DNA from 4 places in the Kocuria sp. 2SI genome. Region 1 is predicted to be linked to each of the others. Evidence: riboswitches for the same ligand, from Rfam matches in the RefSeq annotation. Region 1 holds a riboswitch; each other region holds the start of a gene.

Region 1 (5,747 bases):
TGCGGGGTGGCTGCCGCGACCTCGGTCAGCAAGGTCGACTTCCCCACGCTCCGGGGCCCCTCCAGAAGCAGTACCGGAGTTTCAGTGATGCGCTGCCGAATAGCGGGCAGGAGCCTGCGATCAATCTGATCGATCATGATAAGACGATACCATCAGTCAGCAATCTGCCGAGGGTTGACTCGACAATCTGCCAAGGCAACAGTCGGCAATCTGCCGACATCTCAGTCGGCAATCTGCCGCGGCGTTCGCGGCAGTGAAACTGGACCGTCTCAGCACACCGAGTACAGCACGCGGAAGGTCTCGCAGACGACCGGCATCTGAGGATCGAAGCCGCGTGGGTCCTCCGAGTGATCACGCCAGAAGCGCTCGTGAATGTCGCGCCAGGCAGCTAGCGTCCTGTCGCCTTCGCCCTCCGCACAGGCATGGTCCGCTGTGACCTCGTCGAAGGGAACGACGTCGACGGTCATCGTCTCGATCAGGGCCCGCGGCGTGTCCCGCCCATCCAGGATGATGCTGAGTTCGCCCGGTACCGGGATGGCTTCGCCAACGTGCTCGCAGTCCCACATCGACGAGGCCGTGGCCCTCTTGGTGCCCACCAGCACGAGCTCCACGAGTCCGTCGGCATGCTCCGGGGTGGCCCCGAACGCCCACGCCTCCGGAGTCTCCGCGGGCAACGCGGGGAGGTGCGCACGGCACTCCCGCCAGAACCTGTCGATGGCTGAGTCCGTGTGCATTCCGCCAGACTACTGACAGTCGTGCGCCGCCAGGACTCGGCGCGCAGACCGGCCCGGCGCACCCTGCCAGCGCTCAGTACTCGGCTGCCCTCAGTACTCCGGCAGGTGCGGTGCGACGTCGCGCACCCACGCGAGGACACCTCCGTCCAGGTGCCGCACCGTCTCCTCCCGGTTCGCGAAGTCGGGCTGGAGCCGCGCGAGCGCACGCTCCGAGCGACCTCCCGCCTTGCAGTGCAGGACTACTGGCACTCCACGGGCCTCGACTGGCAGCGCCTCGATCCCCTGCTCGAGCAGCGCGTCGAGGGCGACGGGAACCGCGCCCGGGATACTCACGAGGCGACGTTCCCACTCCTCGCGCACGTCGACAAGGGCGAACTCCGCGCTGCCTGCAGCGCGACGATCGAGCATCGCTGCCAGCTCGCGTGCCTCAACCGTCGCCCCTGCCGCGTCCGGTCCCGCTCCCGCCTGCGCCGCCGCGCCGGAACCCCGCTCGCACACACCATGCCCGTCCGCACGCGTGACGCCGTCGGAGACCTCGGTGACAGGCGGCGCCGCCGGATCCGCGACCACGCGCAGCTCCCGCCACGTCATCGCCAGCGCATCGTGGAGCAGCAACCGTCCCAGCAGCGGCTTTCCGATCCCGGTGACGAGCTTGACGGTCTCGGCGGCCATGATGGACCCGATGGTTCCCGGCAGCATGCCCAGCACGCCGCCCTCGGCGCAGCTGGGCACTTCGCCGGCCGGTGGGGGCTCCGGATGGAGGTCGCGGTACGTGGGACCGCAACCGGACCAGAAGACGCTCACACGGCCCTCGAACCGCAGGATCGATCCCCAGACGCACGGGATGCCGGCCAGCGCGCACGCGTCAGAGACGAGGTACCGGGTTCCGAAGTTGTCCGCTCCGTCCAGGACGAGGTCGTAGCCCGCGACGATGTCCCGGGCGTTCTGGGCGTCCAGCCGCACCGGGTGCTGCTGGACGGTGACGAGCGGGTTGAGGCGGGTGATCGCCCGGGCCGCGGATTCCGTCTTCAGGTCGCCCACGTCCTCGACTCCGTGGAGCACCTGCCGCTGCAGGTTGGAGACGCTCACGCGGTCGTCGTCGACGATTCCGATCGTCCCCACGCCGACGGCCGCGAGGTAGTGGAGGATGGGCGCTCCCAGTCCCCCGGCTCCGATGACGAGGACGCGGGCGTTCTTCAGCCTACGCTGGCCGGTCTCCCCCACCTGTTCGAGGGTGAGGTGGCGGGAGTAGCGTTCGATCTCCTCGACCGTGAGCTCCGGTCCCGGCTCGACGAGCGGAGGCAGCGCACTCGACTGCACGGTGGCGTTCACGGCTGCCCCACCTCCGGCCAGTCACCGCGCGGGACCCCGCCGACGGCCGCGCTCGCGTCGCCCGTCGACCCCGCCGTGGCGATCGGATCGATGAGCCCGTCCGCGGGCGATGACGCCAGCGCATGCCTGCGAGCGGGTATCCGCCCCGCCTGCGCGGCCAGCCGTCCCGCTTGGACCGCGGCCTTCATCGCCCGGCCCATGAGGACCGGGTTCTGCGCGCGCGTCACCGCGCTGGCCAGGAGAACGGCATCGCAGCCCAGCTCCATCGCGAGCGCCGCATCCGAGGCTGTCCCGATCCCCGCATCGAGGATCACCGGCACCTGCGCGCGGGAGGCGATGAGCTCGATGTTGTGCGGATTGAGGATGCCCAGCCCGGTGCCGATCGGGGCACCCAGCGGCATGACCGCGGTGGCGCCCACCTCCTCGAGACGCTGCGCGACCACGGGGTCGTCGGAGGTGTAGGCGAACACCTTGAAGCCCTCCGCCACCAGGCGTTCCGTCGCATCGATGAGTTCGACGGCATCGGGAAGGAGCGTCTCCTCGTCGGCGATGACCTCGAGCTTCACCCAGTCCGTCTCCAGGGCTTCGCGGCCCAGCTCAGCAGTGAGCAGCGCGTCGCGCGCGGTGTAGCAGCCGGCCGTGTTCGGCAGGATGCGGATGTCATTGCGCTCCAGCAGGGCGAAGAGCGAGTCGCCGGCCTGCTTCGAGTACCGCCGCATCGCGACGGTGGTGAGCTCTGTGCCGGAGGCCAGCAGCGCCTCCTCGAGGACGCTCAGCGAGGTGATCCCGCCGGTGCCCGTGATGAGGCGCGAGGTGAGCTCGACACCGTCGATGGTGAGCGAGTCCCCGGTGTCCGTGGGGATGTCCGCCGTCGTCTGAGTCGCAATCGTCACTGTCGTCAGCCTCCCTGCATCGCGGTGATGATCTCGACGGTCTGGCCGTCGACCAGGCGCGTGCCCTGCCAGCGGCTGCGCGGCACGACGGCGGAGTCGAGGGCGACGGCGACGCCCAGGCGCCCGCCGTCCGCCGGTGTGCCGTCCGCCGTGAGCGGTCGGTCGATCGTCTGGGCGACGAGGTCCAGGAGTGAGGCGTCATCCTCGATCGGATGCGCGGCCCCGTTGACGGTGAGGGTGGGCACGGAAGGTCCTTCCTGAGCGGTGTCCATGGTGTCAATCTGTCGTGTGGAAGCGGTACGGGTCGGTGGCGCGCAGAACGCCTGCGAGGTCGGTGCCCGGAGAGTCCCCGGTCACGAGCGCCGCGGCCGCATCCGCCAGCAGCGGTGCGAGGAGCACCCCGTGCCGGAAGCCACCGGTCGCGAGGATGAGGCCGGGCACGCCCGCGCCGTCGCCGTCGCGCAGTCGCCCCAGCAGCGGCACGTCATCCGGGGTGCCCGGCCGAGCACGGGCCATGACCTCGACCAGTTCCAGGTCGCAGACCGCAGGGACGAGCGTCTGGGCATCGCGGAGCAGTCGGTACACACCGCCCGCACTCGCGCCCGCAAGGTCGTCCTCGCGCGAGGTCGCTCCGATGACGATCTCGCCGTCGGCCCGCGGCACCAGGTAGATCGGCACTCCGTTCACGACGCCGCGGATCGTGCGCTCGAGGAGCGGCGCGGAGCCCTCCGGCAGCCGCGCGCGGAGGATGTCGCCATGCACCGGTCGCAGCACGGCCGCCGGGGAGGCGGGCAGGCCGGAGAAGAGGTCGCTGCGCAGGCCGGTCGCGAGGATCGTGTGCCTCGAGGCGATCCGGCTGCCGACCGCCAGCTCGACTCCCCCCGCCGTCGCCACACAGCCGGACAGCCGCCTGCGTGACGAGCGTGGCGTGCGCGCGATGCTCCCGCGACGACAATGCCGCAATCAGACCCGCCACCAGCCTGCGCGGGTCGACCTGGTGGTCGCCCACCGCACGGAACGCTCCCGCCAGCCGGGGAGACAGTGCCGGCTCCAGTGCGCGCGCCTCACGGACCGTGAGCGCGTCGACCTCCATCCCGTGCGCGATCTGGTGCTCGCGGAGCTCGGCCAGGCCCTGCCGGTCCGCTGGGGTGCCGGCGCACACGAGGGTCTCCGTCCTGCGGTAGCCCACGTCGTGGCCCGAGGCCGCCTCGATTCCGGCGATGAAGTCCGGGTAGTCGTCCGCGGCCTTGCGCATGAGCGGGTACAGCGCGTGCTGCTGGTACTGGACCTCACTGGCCGGGGCGATCATCCCCGCCGCGGCACGGGAGGCCGCTCCTCCCGGGTCCGGGTCGACGATCGAGACGGACAGTCCGCGCTCACGCAGACGCCAGGCCGTGGAGAGGCCGATGACGCCGGCACCCACGATGACGACATCGCAGTCGTGCGCATCCGGGTGCGACTGTTCCACTGCTCTCATCCTTCCCTTCGGCGGCATGATCCGCATCAGGTTCGACGGTCGGCGCTGGGGCCCTCTCAGCCCCGTAGGGCTCCCGCAGAGTTCGCGATCTCCACGAGTGCGTGCATCGTCGTGACTACACTCGTGGATCGTGAGCCATCATACAGACGCCCCCGCTGGGGAGGGCGCGCAGGCCAGGGCCGCGCGCATCGCCACTGCTCGCCTCTACCTGTGCACGGATGCCCGCACCGGCCCCGGGGATCTGGAGAGCTTCCTCCACGCCGCGTACGCCGGCGGCGTCGACATCATCCAGTTGCGCGACAAGTCGATCGGCACCGCCGATGAACTCGCAGCACTGGAGATCCTCGCTCGTGCGGCTCGCGCGCACGGGAAGCTCTTCGCGGTCAACGACCGCGCGGACGTCGCCTCCCTCATCGGCACCGATGTCTTCCATGTGGGCCAGCAGGACCTCACCCCCGCACAGGCCCGCAAGCTGCTGGGCGACGAGGTCGCCATCGGCCGGTCGACGCACACGGTCGAGCAGGCCCAGGCGGCACGGCTCGACCCGGACGTCGACTACTTCTGCACCGGGCCGATCTGGGAGACCCCCACGAAGCCGGGCCGTAAGGCCACCGGACTGAGCTTCGTCGAAGACGTCGCACATGCGGAGAACAACGATGCAGACCGCGTCACCAACGAGGACCCCGCGAAGCCGTGGTTCGCGATCGGCGGGATCGACGAGCAGCGTCTGCGCCAAGTCCTGGACGCCGGCGCACAGCGGATCGTCGTCGTCCGGGCGATCACCCAGGCCGACGACCCGGAAGCCGCCGCCCGCCGCCTCCGCGCAGCCCTTCGGTAGTCACGACTCCAGCCACGCACAGTCGCAGCTCGCTCCGGCGACAGTGCCTCCATTCGGCGGGACGCGACACTCACGACGTGGAATGGTTCGAGGCCTCTTCCTCGCGCTCAACTGAGCGAATCCGTCGTCGGTTGTCCGGACAAAACCCACAATGCGATTCACTCACCGGAGTGATGAAGCAGAAGAAAGCCCGCGTCGCTCCTCAGAACAACGCGGGCCCTCGACAGACCACGGGATTTAAGATCAGTCCAGTCCCGGCTTCCCGGCGTTGACCCATTCCTGCTCCCATTCGGCTTTGATCCGTCCGCGCTTCGGAACGTCATAGCCACGGAGGTCCAGGAACTTCCGCATCGCGGCCAGCTCTTTCTTCCGCTGAGCACCGCCTCCGCTCTTCTTCGCGCCCGCTGCCGGTGCCGCCGCAGAAGCCTTCCGACTTTTCGCGATGTAGACCTTCAGCGCCTCCTGCAGCTGCG
Region 2 (5,747 bases), on a different contig from region 1:
TGTACCGACTGGTGAAGGGACCCTCGCTGCTGGACCGCGTGCTCTCCAGCGACGTCCTGCTCTCCGTGGTGGTCGCCGCGATCGCCCTGGAGATGGTCTGGAGCGATCACTCCGACTACATGATGGTCATCGTGACCGTCTCGCTGCTGGGCTTCATCGGCTCGGTGTCTGTGGCGCGGTTCGTCCAGCCCACGCGGCCACGGAAGACGGGCCAGACCGATGAGGGCGCCACCAAGGAGCCGGTCGAGGGCGAGCGGGCCGAGCAGGATCACCGGCCCGCCCCGATGCAGAAGCCCGCCCCGTCCGAGAAGGAGGGACACCGCTGATGGATCCCATGGACCTCGTGCTCGACATCGTCGTGGGCGTGCTGCTGCTCGTGGGCTGCCTCATGTCCCTGACGGCCGGCCTCGGCCTGATCCGGCTGCCGGACGTCCTGTCGCGGATGCACGCGGCCACCAAGCCGCAGGTGCTCGGTCTGCTGTGCATGCTGCTGGCCGTGGTGATCCACTCCCGCGAGTGGACGCTGCTGCCGCTGGCCCTGCTGGGCTGGGCCCTGATGCTGCTCACGGCGCCGGTCTCGGCGCACATGGTGGGGCGCTCGAGCTATCGGACCAAGCACGTGCTCGATGAGACGCTGATCGCCGATGACCTGGCCGCAGCCCTGGACGAGGCCGACACCGCCGAGTCGCAGGGCGGCGCGGACCGCCCGTCGTGATCCGCAACGGCTCGCCGAGCGCGCTAGGGTGAGCACCGAACCTCCGGCGCCGGCTGAGGCGCCGGTTCCGCGATCTCCCGAGTGGCTCACTCGGGGTAGGAGATGACATGAACCCCAAGATCATGGGACTCATCGGCACCGGCGCGTCCGTGCTGGGCGTGCAGGCCGCCACAAAGGGCCTCGACGCCACGTGGAAGAAGGTCACCGGCCGCCAGGTCCCGTCCAAGGGCGACGACCCCCGTGAGGACCGCTGGCTCGACATCGTCCTGTTCGCCGTGGTCAGCGGTGTGCTGACCACGGTCGTGCGGACCCTGGTCAACCGCCAGGTCGCCGAGCAGCGCGAGAAGGCCGAGCTCAAGGCGCAGGAGAAGGCCAAGGGCCGCGGCTGATCTCGACCGGTCCGGGCTGGCCGCTGCGCGCGGCCTGCTGATCGATGGCGAAGGCGCCGGGAGCATCCGCTCCCGGCGCCTTCCTCCGTTCCGTGCGTGGCAGCGGCCGACCTGCATCGCGGCCGCGTCTCGCGTAGGATCTCAGGCACACGACAGGGGAGCGCCCGACGGCGCTGAGAGTGCGGTCCGCCGCAGACCCTCGAACCTGCTCCGGTTAGCACCGGCGAAGGGAGTCGAGCATCTCGAGGGTGCTGTCGCGCAGCGGCATCGGCGCCTTCCGGCCCCGCCGTCGAGCGCGGCACGCATCCTTCCCCTCCTGATCAGCGGGACGCCATGGCGCCCCCGATGCCCCAGGAGGAGCACCATGACGCAGCATCGCAGCACCGACCCGCTGAGCCCCGATCGCAGCAGCGCCGATCCCGGCCTCGATCCGCGCTCGCAGAGCGGTCCCCACCCGCGCCCGGATGGCGCCGCCCGCTCCCCGCAGCGCGGCTCCCGCTCCCGCCTGCGGTGGCGCGTGCTCGACCTCGTGGTCCTCGCGGTGCTGGCCGCCGCCAGCGGTGTCCTGTTCTGGGCTTGGTCGTCGCTGGTCTACCCGGTCTCCGAGGCGCTGACCGTCGGCTACCCGCCGGCAGGCGGGCTGCTGGTGGGCGGGTGGCTGCTGGCCGGACCGCTGGGCGCGCTGATCATCCGCCGTCCGGGAGCGGCCCTGGCCTGCGAGCTGCTGGCCGCCTCCTTCCAGGGGCTGCTGGGCACCACGTTCGGCGCCACAGTCGTGATCTCCGGCCTGATCCAGGGCGCTGCGGCGGAGGTCGTCTTCCTGGCCTTCGGCTACCGCCGCTTCGGACCGGCTGTGGCGATCGCCTCCGGGGCGCTGGCCGGCGCCCTCGGGACGCTGAGCGAGTGCCTCCTCTACTACTACGAGTGGCCGGGGGCTCACCAGGCGGTCTACGTCGTGCTGGGCACGGCCTCTGGCGCGGTGATCGCCGGGCTTGCCATGTGGCTGCTCGTGCGCGCGCTGCGTGCCACCGGTGTCCTGTCGGGCCTGGCCTCCGGGCGATGACGGAGGCTGTCCGCACCGCTGGGGCGAGCGTGACGGCCCGCGGCTTCGGCTGGCAGCCCGACGGCCGCGGCGAGCCCGCGCTGCAGGGCCTCGACCTGCAGATCCCCGCCGGTCAGCGGATCCTGCTGCTCGGGGCGAGTGGGTCGGGCAAGTCCACCCTGCTGCACGCCCTGGCGGGGGTGCTGCCCCAGACCGAGGACGAGACCGACGACGGCGCGGGCAGCGGCCCCCGCGGGCAGCTGCTGGTGGACGGGCGCCCGGCGGCGCAGCGGGACGCGGTCACGGGGCTGCTGCAGCAAGATCCGGAGTCTTCGATCCTGCTGGCGCGGGCCGGTGACGACGTCGCCTTCGGGCCTGAGAACCTCGCGGTGCCGGCGGCCGAGATCGGCCCGCGCGTGGACCGCGCCCTGGACTCCGTGGGGCTCGAGATCTCCACGGACCGGGACACCTCCGCCCTGTCCGGCGGTCAGCAGCAGCGCCTGGGGCTGGCCGGGATCACCGCCATGCGCCCGCGGCTGCTGCTGCTCGACGAGCCCACCGCCAACCTGGACCCCGAGGGCGTGGCCACGGTGCGCCGGGCCGTCGAGGCGGTCGTCGAGGACACCGGGGCCACCCTGGTGGTGGTCGAGCACCGCACCGAGGTGTGGGCCGATCTCGTGGATCGCGTGGTGGTCCTCGGTCCGCGCGGCGTGGTGGCCGACGGATCTCCGACGCAGCTGCTCGACGCCCACGGAACCTACGCCGAGCAGCTGCGCCGAGCCGGTGTGTGGACTCCCGGGGCGCAGGTCGAGCCGCTGCTGCCGGAGGCCTTGGCAGGCGGCCTGCTGCTGAGTGCCGGGGCCCTGGAGGTCTCGCGCGAGCAGCCCTCGCAGCGCCGGCTGTCCAGGCGCCGACGGCGCGTGCGCTCGGGGCGGCCCGCTCCGGAGGACTCGATGGCCGGAGCCCCCGCAGCCCTGCCGGTCGACCTCCAGCTGCGCGCCGGGTCGGCCGTGGCCCTGACCGGTCCCAACGGAGCCGGCAAGTCCACGCTGGCGCTGAGCCTGGCCGGGCTGCTCGTGCCCGCCTCCGGTGCGGTGCGCGCCGCCGACGCTCTGGCCGACGGGATCCCGAACGATCCTTCGGTGTGGTCCGGTCCCGAGCTCGTGGAGCGGATCGGCACGGTCTTCCAGGAGCCGGAGCACCAGTTCCTCACCGGCACGGTGCGCGAGGAGCTCGCGGTCGGCCCGCGCCGGGCCGGGGTCCCGGAGGAGGAGATCGCCGGGCGCGTGGACGAGCTGCTCGATCGGCTGCGGCTGACGGAGCTGGCCGAGGCCAACCCGTTCACGCTCTCCGGCGGGCAGAAGCGCCGCCTGTCGGTGGGCACGGTGCTGGCCGCGGCCCCGCGGATCCTGATCCTCGACGAGCCGACCTTCGGCCAGGATGCCGTGACATGGGCGGCCGTCGTCGATCTGCTGGCCGAGCAGGTGCAGCGGGGTCGCTGCGTGGTGGTCGTGACCCATGACGCCGAGCTGATCCGCGCTCTGGCGGCTCGGGAGGTCCCGGTGCGGCCCGTGCCGCGCGCGGTCGGCACGCAGCCCTCCACCGCGCCTGGGCGCCAGCGCGGGGTGCTCGCCCGACGGGACGCGCTGGCCAAGCTGGCCGCCGTGGCCGTGCTCAGCCTGGCGCTGCTGGTCTCGGCGGATCCGGTGACCTCGGGGCTGATCCTGGCCGTCGAGCTCGTGGGCCTGGCGGTGATCGGCCAGCGCCCGTCCGCGGTGCTGCTGCGGGTCTGGCCGCTGCTGCTGGCCGCCGTGCTCTCCGGGTGGGGCACCGCGGTGCTCTCCGATGCCGGAGGCGAGCTGTGGGTCTCCGCTGGGCCGCTGCAGCTGACGTCCGGCTCGGTGGCCGCCGGTGCGGCGATCGCCCTGCGCGCCCTGGCCCTGGCGCTGCCGGGGGTGATGCTGCTGCTGAGCACGGATCCGACCGATCTGGCCGATCGCCTGGCGCGCACCCTGCGGCTTCCGGTGCGGATCGTGCTGGCCGCACTCGTGGGCCTGCGGCTGGTGACGGTGATGATCGATCAGTGGCAGGTGCTCGTGACGGCGCGGCGCGCCCGCGGCGTGGGCGGCTCCCGGCGTCCTGCGGCTGTGCTGCGCGAGGCCGGCGGGCGGGCGTTCGGGCTGCTGGTGCAGGCCCTGCGGCGGGCCTCGCGGCTGGCCGTGACCATGGAGGTGCGCGGCTTCGGCGGCGTGGTGGATGCCAGGGATCGGACCTGGGCCCGTCCGCTGCGCTTCGGGCGCGCGGATGCGCTGCTGCTGGGGGCGGCCGTGGCCGCAGCGGCGGCCGCGCCGGCGGTCTCCGAGCTCCTGGGGACCCACCGCTTCATCTGGCAGTGAGGCCGAGGGCTCAGCCGGTGGGGCCGGGCTGGATGATGGTGGCGGACTCCCACACGGGATCGCGCTGCAGGTAGTCCAGCTCCTGCTGGGCCCACATGTCCCAGTAGGGCTCGAAGCCGCTGTCGCGGTTCAGGGCGCGCTCCCGGCGCTGGGCCTCCGGCAGCTCGACCCACACGGAGACGTCGAGGACCTCTCGCGCCGGTGCGCTGCAGGCTCCCACACCCTCCAGGACCACGATCTCCGCAGCACGGGTCAGCCGCGGTCCGCCCGGCGAGTCGGCCAGCCAGTCCCACGCCGTCCAGTAGGCGTCCCGGCCGTCGCGCAGCGGGGAGAGGATGGACTCCTCGTACATGGCGATGCCCCGATCCAGGCCGTCCCAGCCCGGGTAGAGGTCCTCGAGGTGGAAGACCACGACATCTCGGGTCACGGACAGCACCTGCGCGAGCTGCCCGGCCAGCGAGGTCTTGCCCGCCCCGGAGCGCCCGTCGATCCCGATGAGGTGGGGCCGGTGGATCGGCTCGGTGAGCTGATGCATGAGGGCGATGCCCGAGGGGTTGCGCTCGGCGATCGCGGGGTCCATGTGCAGCTCGACGTCCTGCATGGCTCAGGCCCCTGCCTGTTCGCGGGCGTGCTCGACGATCCCCGGCAGCGCGTCGACGACCATCTCCCACGTAGTCTCGAAGCCCTCGGCCCCGCCATACCAGGGATCGGCCACGCCCTGCTCGGACTCGGGCAGCTCGGCGGCCTGCGGATCGAAGGAGCGGTACAGGCGGACCCGGTCCTGGGTGCCCTCCGGGGCCATGGCGCGCAGCGCGCGGGCATGGTCCGGGGTCATGGCCAGCAGGAGGTCGTGGTCCTCGAGCCACTGCGGGGTGACCTGGCGTGCGCTGTGCCCCGAGGGATCCAGGCCCTCGCGCTCGAGCACGCGCGCGGCACGGGGGTCCACGGGATTGCCGTGCTCCTCGTCCGAGATCCCGCCGGAGTCCACGGCCACCGACCCGCTGAGCCCTGCCCAGTCGAGCTCGCGCGCCAGGGCGAACTCGGCCATCGGCGAGCGGCAGATGTTGCCGGTGCACACGACTGCGATGCGATACATGCGCTCCAGTGTAGGCGGCATGCATGTGCGGCGTATGAGCGGGCCCTGACGAGCGCGGGACAGCGGAGTGCACGGGCACATCGGAAAGTTGATACGAACTGACTCAAGT
Region 3 (5,747 bases), on a different contig from region 1:
ATCGCGGAGCAGGCCGCCTATTACGGCGACGGCTTCTTCCACAACCACATCTTCTGGAACATCGAGCACACCGCCTCGATGGTGAACCTCTACCGCCAGCGCTTCGAGCACTACGGCCACGGCGCCGCCGACCAGGCGATCGTGGGCCTGGGCGGCCAGATCTTCGCCGCTGAGACAGAGGCCGAGGCCAAGCGGGTCTTCCGCCCGTACTTCGACAACGCGCCGGTCTACGGCCACGGCCCGTCGCTCGAGGACTTCTCGCGGATGACCCCGCTGACGGTCGGCACCCCGGATCAGATCGTGGAGCGCTACCTGGGCTACGCGGATCAGGTGGGCGACTACCAGCGCCAGATGTTCCTGCTGGATCACGCCGGCCTGCCCGAGGAGATGGTCCTGGAGCAGATCGAGATCCTCGGCCGGGAGATCGTCCCGCGCCTGCGCGAGGGCTTCGAGGCACGTCGCCCGGCGCACGTGCCCTCAGACCCACCCACCCACGAGACCCTGCGCGCCCAGGGCCCGGACTCCAGGCACCGCCAGGTCATCAACGCGCGGCCGCAGGACGAGCAGAAGGAGGATGAGCAGCGATGACCCGGCAGCTCGTCGTCGTCTCGGCGGGGCTGTCCTCGCCGTCGTCCACCCGCCTGCTGGCGGACCAGATCGCCCAGGCCGTCGAGTCCCGGGTCGGCGCCCGGGGCGAGGCCCTGGAGGTCCACCACGTGGAGCTGCGGGACCTGGCCCTGCCGCTGGCGCAGGCCATGACCACGGGCGGGCTGCCCGATCCGCAGCTCGACGACGTCAAGCGCCTGGTCGCCCAGACCGACGGGCTGGTGGCGGTCACGCCGATCTTCCGGGCCTCCTACTCGGGGCTGTTCAAGATGTTCTTCGACGTCCTCGACGACGAAGCGCTGATCGACCTCCCGGTGCTCATCGCCGCGACGGCCGGCAGCCCGCGCCACAGCCTGGTCCTGGGCCACGCGCTGCGCCCGCTGTTCTCCTACTCGCGGGCAGTCGTGCTGCCCACGGGCGTGTTCGCCGCGACCGATGACTTCGGCTCCGGGGACACCGGAGGCCTGGAGTCGCGGATCGCTCGAGCCGCCTCCGAGATGGCGACAGCACTGGTGGCCGAGTCCGCCGGGATGGAGGGCTTCCTGCCCACCGAGCCCGCGCGGGCGCCGCGTCGCAGCGGTGTGGACCTGGGTCCGGTCACGGACTTCGCGAACCTCCTCAAGGGCCACGACGGCTCCTGACGGGCTCGCAGAGCTCTCGAAGGCCCCATAGGCCGCCTGACCTGCTCATATGTCGAATGTGACATATGAGCAGGTCTCGTCTCTCGCAGCGGAACCGGCTGCCGCCCTATCGGCATCCGATCCTGCCGCCTACAGTGGGCTGCGGACACGGGGTGCGCCGCCGGCGCTGAGATCAGACCCGTGGAACCTGCTCCAGCTCGCACTGGCGAAGGGATGTCCCCTGATGAACTCCACCTCGAACATCGCCCCCCAGCCCGCCGTCGAAGCGGCCGGTCCATGGACGCAGTCGCTGTGGGATGCCGGCGCGCAGACGGCAGCCGAGATTCAGGACTCGAGATTCGTGCGCGCCCTGCTGGACGGAACCCTCGACGACGCGCGGTTCACGTTCTACCTCGCCCAGGACGCCCTGTATCTGGCCGGCTACGCCCGGGCCCTGGCGGCTCTGTCCGCACGCTGCGATCACGCCCAGGACCAGCTCGCGTGGGCACAGGCCTCGGTCGGCTGCCTCACGGAGGAGGCCCAGCTGCACCGCACCTGGATGGCCGCCCGTCCGGAGGCCGCCGACGAGCCCGCCAGCACCGTCACCGCGGCCTACACGGACTTCCTGCTGGCCGCCGCCCTGGGACAGGACCGAGCTGTCGGCGCTGCTGCAGTGCTCCCCTGCTTCTGGCTCTACGCCCAGGTCGGAGCCTGTCTGCCGGCCGTGGAGCCGGATCACCCGTATGCCGCATGGCTGGAGACCTACCGCGATCCCGACTTCGTGGCTGCAACCGCTGCAGCCCTGGAGCGCGTCGAGCGGGAGCTCGCACAGAGCTCGGAATCAGGCCGTGCGGCAGCACAGCGGGCCTATCTGGCAGGCTGCCGCCACGAGCTGGCGTTCTTCGATCAGGCCCTGACTCAGGATCAGTCGGAGATCATCCCGCGCTGAGAGCGCGGACCGACTGACGGGGGCCTCCGCCAGCCCGATCCGATCGTGCACCCACCGCAGCGGGGCCGGTGCCCACCAGTTGGCCCGCCCGGCGATCCGCATGAACGCGGGCACCAGGACGCCGCGCACCAGGGTCGCATCGAGCAGGATCGCGAACGCCGCGCCCAGGCCGAACAGCTGCATGAAGCTCACCTGGCTCGTCCCGAAGGCCGCGAACGTCACCGAGAGCACCAGCGCCGCGAGTGTGGTGATGCGCCCGGTGTGCGCGAGCCCCTCCACGACCGCCATGCGGTTGCTGCCCGTCTGCTCCCACATCTCCTTCATGCGCCCGATCAGGAACAGCTCGTAGTCCATCGACAGCCCGGAGGCGATGCAGAACAGCAGCACGGGCATGGACATGTCCAGCGGGCCCTGCGCGAAGCCCAGGAACCCGGAGAGCCAGCCGTGCTGGAACACGAGCGTCTCCACGCCCAGCACCGCCGACAGGGCCAGCACGTTCATCAGCAGCGCCTTGATCGGCAGCAGCACCGAGCCGGTGAACAGGACCGTCCTCCCGGCTGTCTGCAGGGTGCGCCGCAGGGCATCCTCGACGCCTTCGGCCCGTCACGGCGAGCTGCGTTCCAGCCCGCGGCGCCCGAGCTCCTCACGGAAGCGGCTGACGATCAGCAGGAAGTAGTCGATCGCCAGTCCGAGCCCGAGCGCGGTGATGGGGTTGATCGAGAAGATCGACACGTCGGTGAGCTGGGCGATGATCCAGGTCGAGAAGAACGCGCCGAACACCGCGAACGCCCCGACCGCCAGGGGCAGCACCGCAGAGACCACGCTGCCGAAGACCACCAGCAGGAGCACCAGCGTGATGGGCACGGCGATGCCCTCGGCCAGCCCCAGGTCCTTCATCACCTGCTGGCTGTTCGAGGCGATCATGGGCGCGGAGCCGCCCACCGGGACCTCGGTGCCGTCGCTGCGCTCCCCTGTCAGATCCTCCACGAGCTCGGTCGAGATCTCGGTCTGCTCGGCCTCGGAGCCTTCGATGTGCGCCACGACCATGCCCGTGCGGCCATCGTCGGAGCTCAGAGGGTCGGCCATGCCGGGGTCGCTGTACGTGTGGACGGACTCGATGCCGTCGTGCTCGCGCAGATCCGCGGCGATCTCCTCCCCCACGTCAGCGGAGTCGGCCGTCCTGGGGACGGGTCATGCGCCCGCAGCAGATCCGCGCCGCGCCCGGGCCCCGAGGGCCGGGAACAGATGCGAGATCACCGCGCAAGGGACCGCATCAGGGCCTGCCCTGCGTCCCTGCGCAGGGCCGTCGTCGTCATCCGCCGAACGGTGACCTGTCAGGGGCAGAGCCGCCCGCCGGCGCCCGACAGGCCCGGCAACGACGACGAGCCGCCGCCCCGCGTAAGGGGCGACGGCTCGTCGGTCAGGCGTGCCGTGCAGGACGGCTCACCCGAAGGATCAGGCGGGGACGACCTCGAACTCGATGTTCGCATTGACGTCCTCGTGCAGGCGCACGGTGGCCTGGTAGGTGCCGACGGTGCGGACCTGCTCGCGGATCTCGACCTTGCGCTTGTCGATCTCGCCCAGGCCGGCGGCCTTGACGGCGTCGGCGACCTGCTCGGCCTTGATCGAGCCGAACAGACGGCCCTCGGCGCCGGCCTTGGCCGGGACCGTGACGGTGGCCGAGATCAGCGAGGCCGCCAGGGCCTGCGCGTCCTCGAGCGAGGCGAGCTCACGGGCCGCACGAGCGGCCTTGATGGACTCGATCTGGCGCTCGGCGCCCTTGGACCACTGGGTCGCGAAGCCGCGGGGGAAGAGGTAGTTGCGGGCGTACCCGTCCTTGACCTCGACCACGTCACCGGCGGAACCGAGGTTGGAGACCTCGTGCGTCAGGATGATCTTTGCCATGAGTGTGTTCCTTTCCGATCAGCGGCCGGAGCCGGCGTAGGGGAGCAGGGCGACCTCACGGGCGTTCTTGACGGCCTGGGCGATCTTGCGCTGCTCCTGGACGGAGACGCCGGTCACGCGACGCGCGCGGATCTTGCCGCGGTCGGAGATGAACTTGCGCAGCAGCGCAACGTCCTTGTAGTCGATCTCGGTGACGCCTGCGGCCTTGAGCGGGTTCGCCTTCGGCTTGGGCTTGCGAATCTCATGCTTCGCCATCGTGGTGCTCCTTCTGAAGCGTGGAGCCCGCAGTGCTCTGCGGGATGGAAATGTGTTCTGTCTCCCGGTTCTGCGCCGGGTGGGTGCGAGGGCTCAGGCGCTCGGGCCGCCGATCAGAACGGCGGCTCGTCGTCCTGTCCGGTGCCCCAGTCGTAGCTGCCGCCGGCGGACTGGCCCCAGGGATCGTTCTGCGGGGCCGCCTGCTGGCGCCCACCGCCCTGACCGCCCTGGTTGTAGCCGCCGGAGGACTGGCCGCCGCGGTTGCCGCCGAAGCCGCCCCCGCCGCCATTGTCCCAGCCGCCGGACTGCTGTCCGCCGCCGCTGAAGCCGCCGCCGGACCCGCCTCCGCGGGACTGGCGGTTGACCTTCGCCGAGGCGAAGCGCAGCGACGGGCCGATCTCATCGACGTCGAGCTCCATCACGGTGCGGCGGTCGCCTTCCTTCGTGTCGAAGGACCGGGACTTGAGCCGCCCCTGGGCGATGACGCGCATGCCCTTCTGCAGCGTCTCGGCGACGTTCTCCGCCGCCTCGCGCCACACCGAGCAGCGCATGAACAGCGTCTCGCCGTCCTTCCACTCGTTGGACTGTCGGTCGAACTGGCGCGGGGTCGACGCGATCGTGAAGTTCGCGACGGCCGCACCCGACGGCGTGAAGCGCAGCTCGGGCTCAGCGGTCAGATTGCCGATGATGGTGATGATGGTGTCGCCGGCCATGGGACTCTCCTTCCGGAGAACTCGCGGTGATGGGGCTGGTGCTCCCCCATCCTCCTCCGCCGCTCAGGACGGAGTCGGTGGGATCGCACCCGATGCAGCTCGCGCCGTCACCGGCGCCGATCTGCTCAGGCCTCGGCGGTCTCGGCGACGGGCTCGCCGTTGACGTCGTGGTGCGGGTGGATCCGCTGCTCCTCGGGACGGATGATCTTGGTGCGCATGATCGCCTCGTTGAGGTTCAGCACACGGTCGAGCTCCTGTGAGGTAGCGGGCTCGGCGTGGAAGCGCACGACGGCGTAGATGCCCTCGGACTTCTTCTGGATCTCGTAGGCGAGACGGCGGCGACCCCAGATGTCGATGTTGTCGACGGTGCCGTTCTCACGGGTGACGACCTCGAGGAACTTCTTCAGGGTCGGCTCGACCGCGCGGTCGTCGACCTCCGGGTTGATGATGACCATCAGCTCGTATTCGCGCATGGAAAGAACCCACCTCCTTCGGGCTGGAACGGCTGCGGTCTCTCCGCAGCAGGAGGTTCAATGCGAGTCCGTGGCAGTCGGCCCCGACGGGGCCCTGTCCGCACAGACTGATCGACTGTACACCACCGGACATCCGCGGTCCATGGCCGCTGCGGCATGAGACCGGCGATCATCGCCCGCAGGAGGCGGCCCTCAGCGCAGCGCGACGTCGATCTCGGCGTCCCTG
Region 4 (5,747 bases), on a different contig from region 1:
GACGCCGAGATCACCGTGGCGTCGGCCTGCCAGTGGGATGGAGACAGTACGGCCGACGCGGCTTCTCAGCGGTCAGGAGCTACACCCGGGTGTGCCTTCCGAAGTCCCGCGCTCACGACATGGACGGTGTCGCAAGGGGTCATGCGGCATGACACTGAGCAAGGAGACTACTCCATCGTCACCGCCGCGGACAAGGACATTCGGCCCCCGCGAGTCGTCGTGCGGATCACGTCCCGAGAAGCCCGCGCAGGGCCGGGCCCAGGTGGTGCCCGTGGTGCACCGGGCCGTTGCCCTGCCCCACCTCGAGCTCCTCGGCATGGGCGAGCGCCCCGCGCAGCCAGGCCCGCGCCGCCTCCACGGACTCCGGGAGACGCCCCGAGCGCGCCGCCAGCACGGCGATCGCGCTCGAGAGGGAGCAGCCCGCGCCGTGGGTGCAGCTCGTGTCGATCCGCGCTGCGTCCCACCGCGCCATCGGCTCCGCCTGCCCGGGCGCGACCATCGCATCAGGGGTTCGCTCCCCCGGCAGGTGCCCGCCCTTGACGAGCACGGCCACGCCGAGCTGATCTGCAAGGCGCCGTCCCTGCTCGAGGGCCTCGGGCCAGTCCTGCGCCGGCGCCCGGTCCAGCAGGGAGGCGAGCTCCGTGAGGTTCGGCGTCACCAGGTCGGCGGAGCCCAGCAGCTCCAGGACGGCGCCGAGCGCATCGGACTCCAGCAGCGTCCCACCGGCGGTGGCGACCATGACGGGATCGATGACGCACAGCGGCGGCTTCTGCTCCTGCAGCCACTGCCCCACGACCTCGACCGCACCGGCGCTGCCCAGCATGCCGATCTTCACGGCATCCACGACGACGTCGTCGGAGACGGCCAGCAGCTGATCCCTCAGCACCTCCGGCGGCGGCGTGTGGATTGAGCGCACACCGCAGGTGTTCTGCGCGATGACAGCGGTGACCGCACCCATGCCGTAGCCGCCCAGTACGCTGATGGTCTTCAGATCCGCATGCAGACCGGCGCCGCCGGTCGGATCGGTGCCGGCGATCGACAGGACGCGCGGGACGGCGCGCGTGCTGGTCGTGCTCCAGGTCGTCGAGCTCATCGCTGGATCTCCCGTCGGTAGGTCTGCGCCGCCAGGCGCGGATCGGGGGCCGCGCAGATCCCGGAGACCACGGCCACGCCGTCGGCCCCGGCGGCCATCAGCCCCGCGACGTCCTCCGGCCGGATCCCGCCGATGGCCACAGCAGGCAGCGGGCTCAGAGCTCGCGCCCGGGCGAAGCCGTCGATGCCCAGCGGCTGCGGGGCGTCGGGCTTGGTCTCCGTGGCCCGCACCGCCCCGATGCCCAGGTAGTCCACCGTGCCCGCGGGCAGTGCCGCGGCAGCTGCGATCTCGTCCTGCGAGGCCGCAGAGAGCCCGATGATCGCCTCCGGTCCGCACAGGCGCCGGGCGTCCTCCGGGGGCAGATCCGACTGGCCGATGTGGACGCCGTCGCATGCGACCCCCCGGGCGCGTGCGGCCAGGTGGCACTCCACGCGATCGTCCACGACCACCGGGGCCGCGCCGTCTACGGCCGACACGACGGCCTCGAGCAGCTCGAGCAGCTCGCGTCCGGAGGCATCCTTGGCCCGGACCTGGATCATGCTCGCCCCGCCCTCGACAGCCAGCCGCGCGACCTCGGGGACGCTGCGAGTCCGGCTGAGCTGGGGGTCGGTGACGTGGTAGAGCGACAGTGCGGCGGGGTCGAATCGGGGGCTCATCGCCCGGCCTCCTCGGCCCGACCCGCCCCGGCGGCGGCACCGTCCGCGGCGTTCGAGGCATCGGCTGCCTCGACACGGCAGCGCTCGGCGACGTCCTCGGGGCGCAGCCCGGCCAGGGCGTCGAGCAGATGCACGGCGAAGGACCCCGGGCCCTGGCAGCGATCGGCGGCGTCCTCGGCCGCCAGCCCCCAGACCAGGCTCCCGGCCGCAGCGGCCTCGGCGGGGTCCTGCGCGACGGCAGCGAAGGCCGCGATCACGGAGCCCAGGGCGCACCCTCCGCCCACCACCTGGGTCAGCAGCCCGTGACCGTGCGGCACTCGCAGCGTCCCCGACGCGGAGACGATCAGATCGACGGGCCCGGAGATGGCCACGGCATCGGCGCAACCGGTCGACACGAGCTGCCGAGCGGCCTGCACCGCGGCCTCCGGGACATCCGTCGTGTCGACGCCGCGGCCCCCGGCCCCTCCGGTCAGAGCCAGGACCTCCGAGGGGTTGCCGCGGATCACCGCCGGACGGGACTCGAGCAGCTCGGCGGCAAGGGCAGTGCGGATCGGCAGCGAGCCGATCGCCACCGGGTCCAGCACCCAGGGGCGGCCTGAGGCCTGTCGCGCGGCAGCGGCCTCGCGCATGGCGCCGCGCTGCTCGGGATCCGGGGTGCCCAGGTTGATCAGCATGCCGTCGGCGACCTCGGCGAACGGCCCTGCCTCCCCCTGGATGTCCGTCATGGCCGGAGCAGCGCCGAGGGCCAGCAGGGCGTTGGCGGTGAAGTTGGAGACCACCGTGTTGGTCAGGCACTGCACCAGGGGGCGAGTGCTGCGCAGCTGCTCGAGCAGCCGGGCCATCCGCTCCGAGACGGGCTGGTGGGCGGACTGCGATGGACTCTGGGTGTGACTGTGCATCAAGGCGACAATCCCTCCGCTAGTGCGAACTAGTTCAGGTTCGACGGGTGTGCTCTCAGCCGCCTGCTCGGGCGGCACCCCGTGTCGTGCCTGCTCAGTCTACACGTGATCCGGCTGCTCTGTTGGGAGACGATGACGGCCGCCTCCCCGCTCGGGGAGGCGGCCGTCATGCACGCGGCTCAGCGGGGCCGGCTGCTCGCCGGTGCGGCCCTGCGCTCAGGTGCGCCCGTGACCGTCCTGCGGCGAGGACTGCTCCGCGCCCGTCTGAGGAGCGGCCTCGGGCGCGCTGGCGCGCCGCGAGCGGCGCGGGCGGCGACGCGGTCCGGCGGCACCGGGCTCGCGCTCGCCCATGGTGCTGGCCAGCGACTCGAGCTGCGAGCCGGTCGAGCCGCCGGCGCCCAGCGCCTCGGCGGCGCTGTGGCCCTGCGGCAGCTCGATGACCTCGCCGTTGATCGTCACCTGCGAGGCTCCGTCGGTCTGGGCGACCACCGAGGCGGTGCCTGCGGTCACGGTCGCCGCGGCGCCCGGAGCCGCGGGAGCCGACTGCGGGACCTCGGGCGTGCCCGCCGGGGCTGCGGCACGGCGCGAGCGACGGGCCCGCTGGCGCACCGGGGCGGCCTGCTCCGCGTCCGCATCGCGCACCGTCGCCGTGCCCTGAGCGGCCGGGGCCGTCGGTGCGGCCGGGGCCTGGACCGGCTCCGGCGCCGCCTGGGCAGCGGCCGCGGTGCGGCTGCGACGCTTCTGCTGAGCGGCAGCCGCCTGCTCGCCCTGGGAAGCACCCTGGGCCGCCTCCTGCGACTCGGCTCGCGCCGTGCGCGATCGCCGCTCACGTCGTCCCTGGGGGCCCTGAGCGGCGTCCCGGCGCTTCGGCTCCGATGCCTCTCGCGGCGTGGACTCGCCGTCGGCCTCCTTCTCCGGGGCCGACTGATCCGCCGCGTCCTCGCGCGGGGCGCTCGCCTCGGGAGCCTCGCCGGAGGCCGCACGGATGCGCGCCTCGATCAGGGAGCGGGTCTCGTCCTCGGAGCGGGCCCCGGACTGCGCCTCGGACCGGCCGCGGCCGCCACGGCCGGAGGATCGCTCACCGCGCTGCCGGCGCTGCCCGGAGCGGCCGTCCGACTCACCGCGGCCCCGCTCTGCCTGGGCGCCCGTGTCCTGGCCCTGCCCCGGATCGGCCTGCGGGGAGTCCTGCCGGTCGCTCTGGGCCTGGTCGCTGCGGTCCTGATCGTTCTGGTCCTGCGGGGCCTGGCCGTCCTGACCGCGGCCGCGCGAGCGCTTGCCGCGGCGCTTGCGACGACGCTTGCCGCTCTCGCGGGAGTCCTGGGACTCCTGCGTGCGCTGGCCCTGGGACTCCTGGTCCCCGGCGGACTCGCTCGCAGAGGCTGCCTCCGTCCGCTCTCCTGCCGAGGCGGAGGAATCGGTGTCGTGGCCGCTGGCCGAGGCGATCGCGGCCAGGGCGCTTCGGGTGGCCTGTGCGCGCTTGGCCTGCTCCGGATCCTCGGCGCGCGGACGCTGCTCGTCCTGAGCGCCCGGGAGACGACGGCTGCGCTTGCGGTCGTTGCGACCCTGCCGGTTGTCCGAGGAGCCCGAGCTGCGGCCCTTGAGCGGGTGATCGTGGACGACCACGCCGCGGCCGTCGCAGGCCTCGCAGTCCTCCGAGAAGACCTCGAGCAGGCCGGTGCCCATGCGCTTGCGGGTCATCTGCACGAGCCCCAGCGAGGTGACCTCGGCGACCTGGTGCTTGGTGCGGTCGCGACCCAGGCACTCGACCAGGCGCCGCAGCACGAGGTCGCGGTTGGCCTCGAGCACCATGTCGATGAAGTCGATGACCACGATGCCGCCGATATCGCGCAGGCGCAGCTGCCGCACGATCTCCTCGGCCGCCTCGAGGTTGTTCTTGGTGACGGTCTCCTCGAGATTGCCGCCGGAGCCGGTGAACTTGCCCGTGTTGACGTCGACGACGGTCATGGCCTCGGTGCGGTCGATCACCAGGGAGCCGCCCGAGGGCAACATGACCTTGCGCTCCAGTGCCTTGAAGATCTGATCGTCCACCCGGTAGTGGGCGAAGAGATCCTCGTCCCCGTCCCAGCGGTGGACGCGGTCCAGCAGGTCAGGAGCCACGTAGGTCACGTAGGCCTCGATGCCGTCCCAGGCCTCCTGGCCCTGGACGTGCATGGCGGTGAAGTCCTCGTTGAAGACGTCGCGCACGGTCTTGATGGTCAGATCCGGCTCGGCGTACAGCAGCTCCGGCGCAAGCGTCTTGCCCTGGGCCGCCTTCTCCTGGATCTGCTCCCACTGGGTGCGCAGGCGGTTGATGTCGTTGGTCAGCTCCTCCTCCGAAGCCCCCTCGGCGGCGGTGCGCACGATGACGCCCGCACCCTCCGGGAGGTGGTCCTTGAGGATCTTCTTCAGCCGCTGGCGCTCGACGTCGGGCAGCTTGCGGGAGATGCCGGTCATCGAGCCGCCGGGCACGAACACGAGGTAGCGCCCCGGCAGGGAGATCTGGCTGGTCAGGCGCGCGCCCTTGTGCCCCACCGGGTCCTTGGTGGCCTGCACGAGCACCGGGTCTCCGGGCTTCAGCGCATTCTCGATGCGCTTGGCCGCACCGTTGAGGCTCGCCTTGTCCCAGTCGACCTCGCCGGCGTAGAGGACGGCGTTGCGGCCGCGGCCGATGTCCACGAAGGCGGCCTCCATGGACGGCAGCACGTTCTGGACCTTGCCCAGGTAGACGCTGCCGATCAGCGAGTCCTGCTGGGTGTGCGAGACGAAGTGCTCCGCGAGGATCCCGTCCTCGAGCACGCCGATCTGGATGCGGTCGTTCTTCTGCCGCACCACCATGGTCCGCTCGACCGATTCCCGACGAGCCAGGAACTCCGCCTCGGTGATCACCTGGCGGCGGCGCCCGGTCTGACGCGACTCGCGACGACGCTGCTTCTTGGCCTCCAGGCGCGTGGAGCCCTTGACCGACTGCACGGTGGTGGGCGCGGAGCCGTCGACCACGCGCGCGGTGCGGATGCGCGTGATGGTCTGCTCCGGGTCGCCGTCGTCCCCGCCGATCAGCTCCAGATCCTCCGAGCCGCGACGGCGCCTGCGCCGACGTCG

The links. A riboswitch is a leader RNA that binds a small molecule or an ion and turns the genes downstream of it on or off. The one in region 1 is predicted to bind thiamine pyrophosphate.
Region 2: it holds a riboswitch for thiamine pyrophosphate, as region 1 does, so the genes downstream of both, FFS25_RS02835 (ECF transporter S component) here and FFS25_RS13965 (FAD-dependent oxidoreductase) in region 1, are expected to answer to the same signal.
Region 3: it holds a riboswitch for thiamine pyrophosphate, as region 1 does, so the genes downstream of both, FFS25_RS08810 (thiaminase II/PqqC family protein) here and FFS25_RS13965 (FAD-dependent oxidoreductase) in region 1, are expected to answer to the same signal.
Region 4: it holds a riboswitch for thiamine pyrophosphate, as region 1 does, so the genes downstream of both, thiM (hydroxyethylthiazole kinase) here and FFS25_RS13965 (FAD-dependent oxidoreductase) in region 1, are expected to answer to the same signal.

Annotation. Positions count from the first base shown of each region.
Region 1 is NZ_SCNB01000034.1:318-6,064, reverse strand. It holds gene FFS25_RS12765 (ATP-binding protein) at 1-137, opposite strand, end outside; gene FFS25_RS12760 (ASCH domain-containing protein) at 270-734, opposite strand; gene moeB (molybdopterin-synthase adenylyltransferase MoeB) at 825-2,066, opposite strand; gene FFS25_RS12750 (thiazole synthase) at 2,063-2,968, opposite strand; gene thiS (sulfur carrier protein ThiS) at 2,965-3,204, opposite strand; gene FFS25_RS13970 (FAD-dependent oxidoreductase) at 3,236-3,853, opposite strand; partial or broken gene FFS25_RS13965 (FAD-dependent oxidoreductase) at 3,921-4,436, opposite strand; TPP riboswitch at 4,423-4,523, opposite strand; gene thiE (thiamine phosphate synthase) at 4,567-5,274, shown strand; gene FFS25_RS12730 (Lsr2 dimerization domain-containing protein) at 5,518-5,747, opposite strand, start outside.
Region 2 is NZ_SCNB01000003.1:125,040-130,786, reverse strand. It holds gene FFS25_RS13990 (MrpF/PhaF family protein) at 1-326, shown strand, start outside; gene mnhG (monovalent cation/H(+) antiporter subunit G) at 326-715, shown strand; gene FFS25_RS02840 (DUF4235 domain-containing protein) at 823-1,104, shown strand; TPP riboswitch at 1,249-1,353, shown strand; gene FFS25_RS02835 (ECF transporter S component) at 1,469-2,167, shown strand; gene FFS25_RS02830 (ATP-binding cassette domain-containing protein) at 2,164-4,542, shown strand; gene FFS25_RS02825 (nucleoside/nucleotide kinase family protein) at 4,553-5,143, opposite strand; gene FFS25_RS02820 (low molecular weight protein-tyrosine-phosphatase) at 5,147-5,638, opposite strand.
Region 3 is NZ_SCNB01000013.1:17,942-23,688, forward strand. It holds gene FFS25_RS08800 (LLM class flavin-dependent oxidoreductase) at 1-588, shown strand, start outside; gene FFS25_RS08805 (FMN reductase) at 585-1,247, shown strand; TPP riboswitch at 1,386-1,478, shown strand; gene FFS25_RS08810 (thiaminase II/PqqC family protein) at 1,471-2,175, shown strand; gene FFS25_RS08815 (MMPL family transporter) at 2,068-2,703, opposite strand; gene FFS25_RS08820 (MMPL family transporter) at 2,779-3,336, opposite strand; gene rplI (50S ribosomal protein L9) at 3,631-4,080, opposite strand; gene rpsR (30S ribosomal protein S18) at 4,099-4,335, opposite strand; gene FFS25_RS08835 (single-stranded DNA-binding protein) at 4,449-5,048, opposite strand; gene rpsF (30S ribosomal protein S6) at 5,174-5,521, opposite strand; gene FFS25_RS08845 (hypothetical protein) at 5,714-5,747, opposite strand, start outside.
Region 4 is NZ_SCNB01000012.1:15,690-21,436, reverse strand. It holds gene thiD (bifunctional hydroxymethylpyrimidine kinase/phosphomethylpyrimidine kinase) at 227-1,093, opposite strand; gene thiE (thiamine phosphate synthase) at 1,090-1,749, opposite strand; gene thiM (hydroxyethylthiazole kinase) at 1,746-2,648, opposite strand; TPP riboswitch at 2,642-2,740, opposite strand; gene FFS25_RS08315 (Rne/Rng family ribonuclease) at 2,865-5,747, opposite strand, start outside.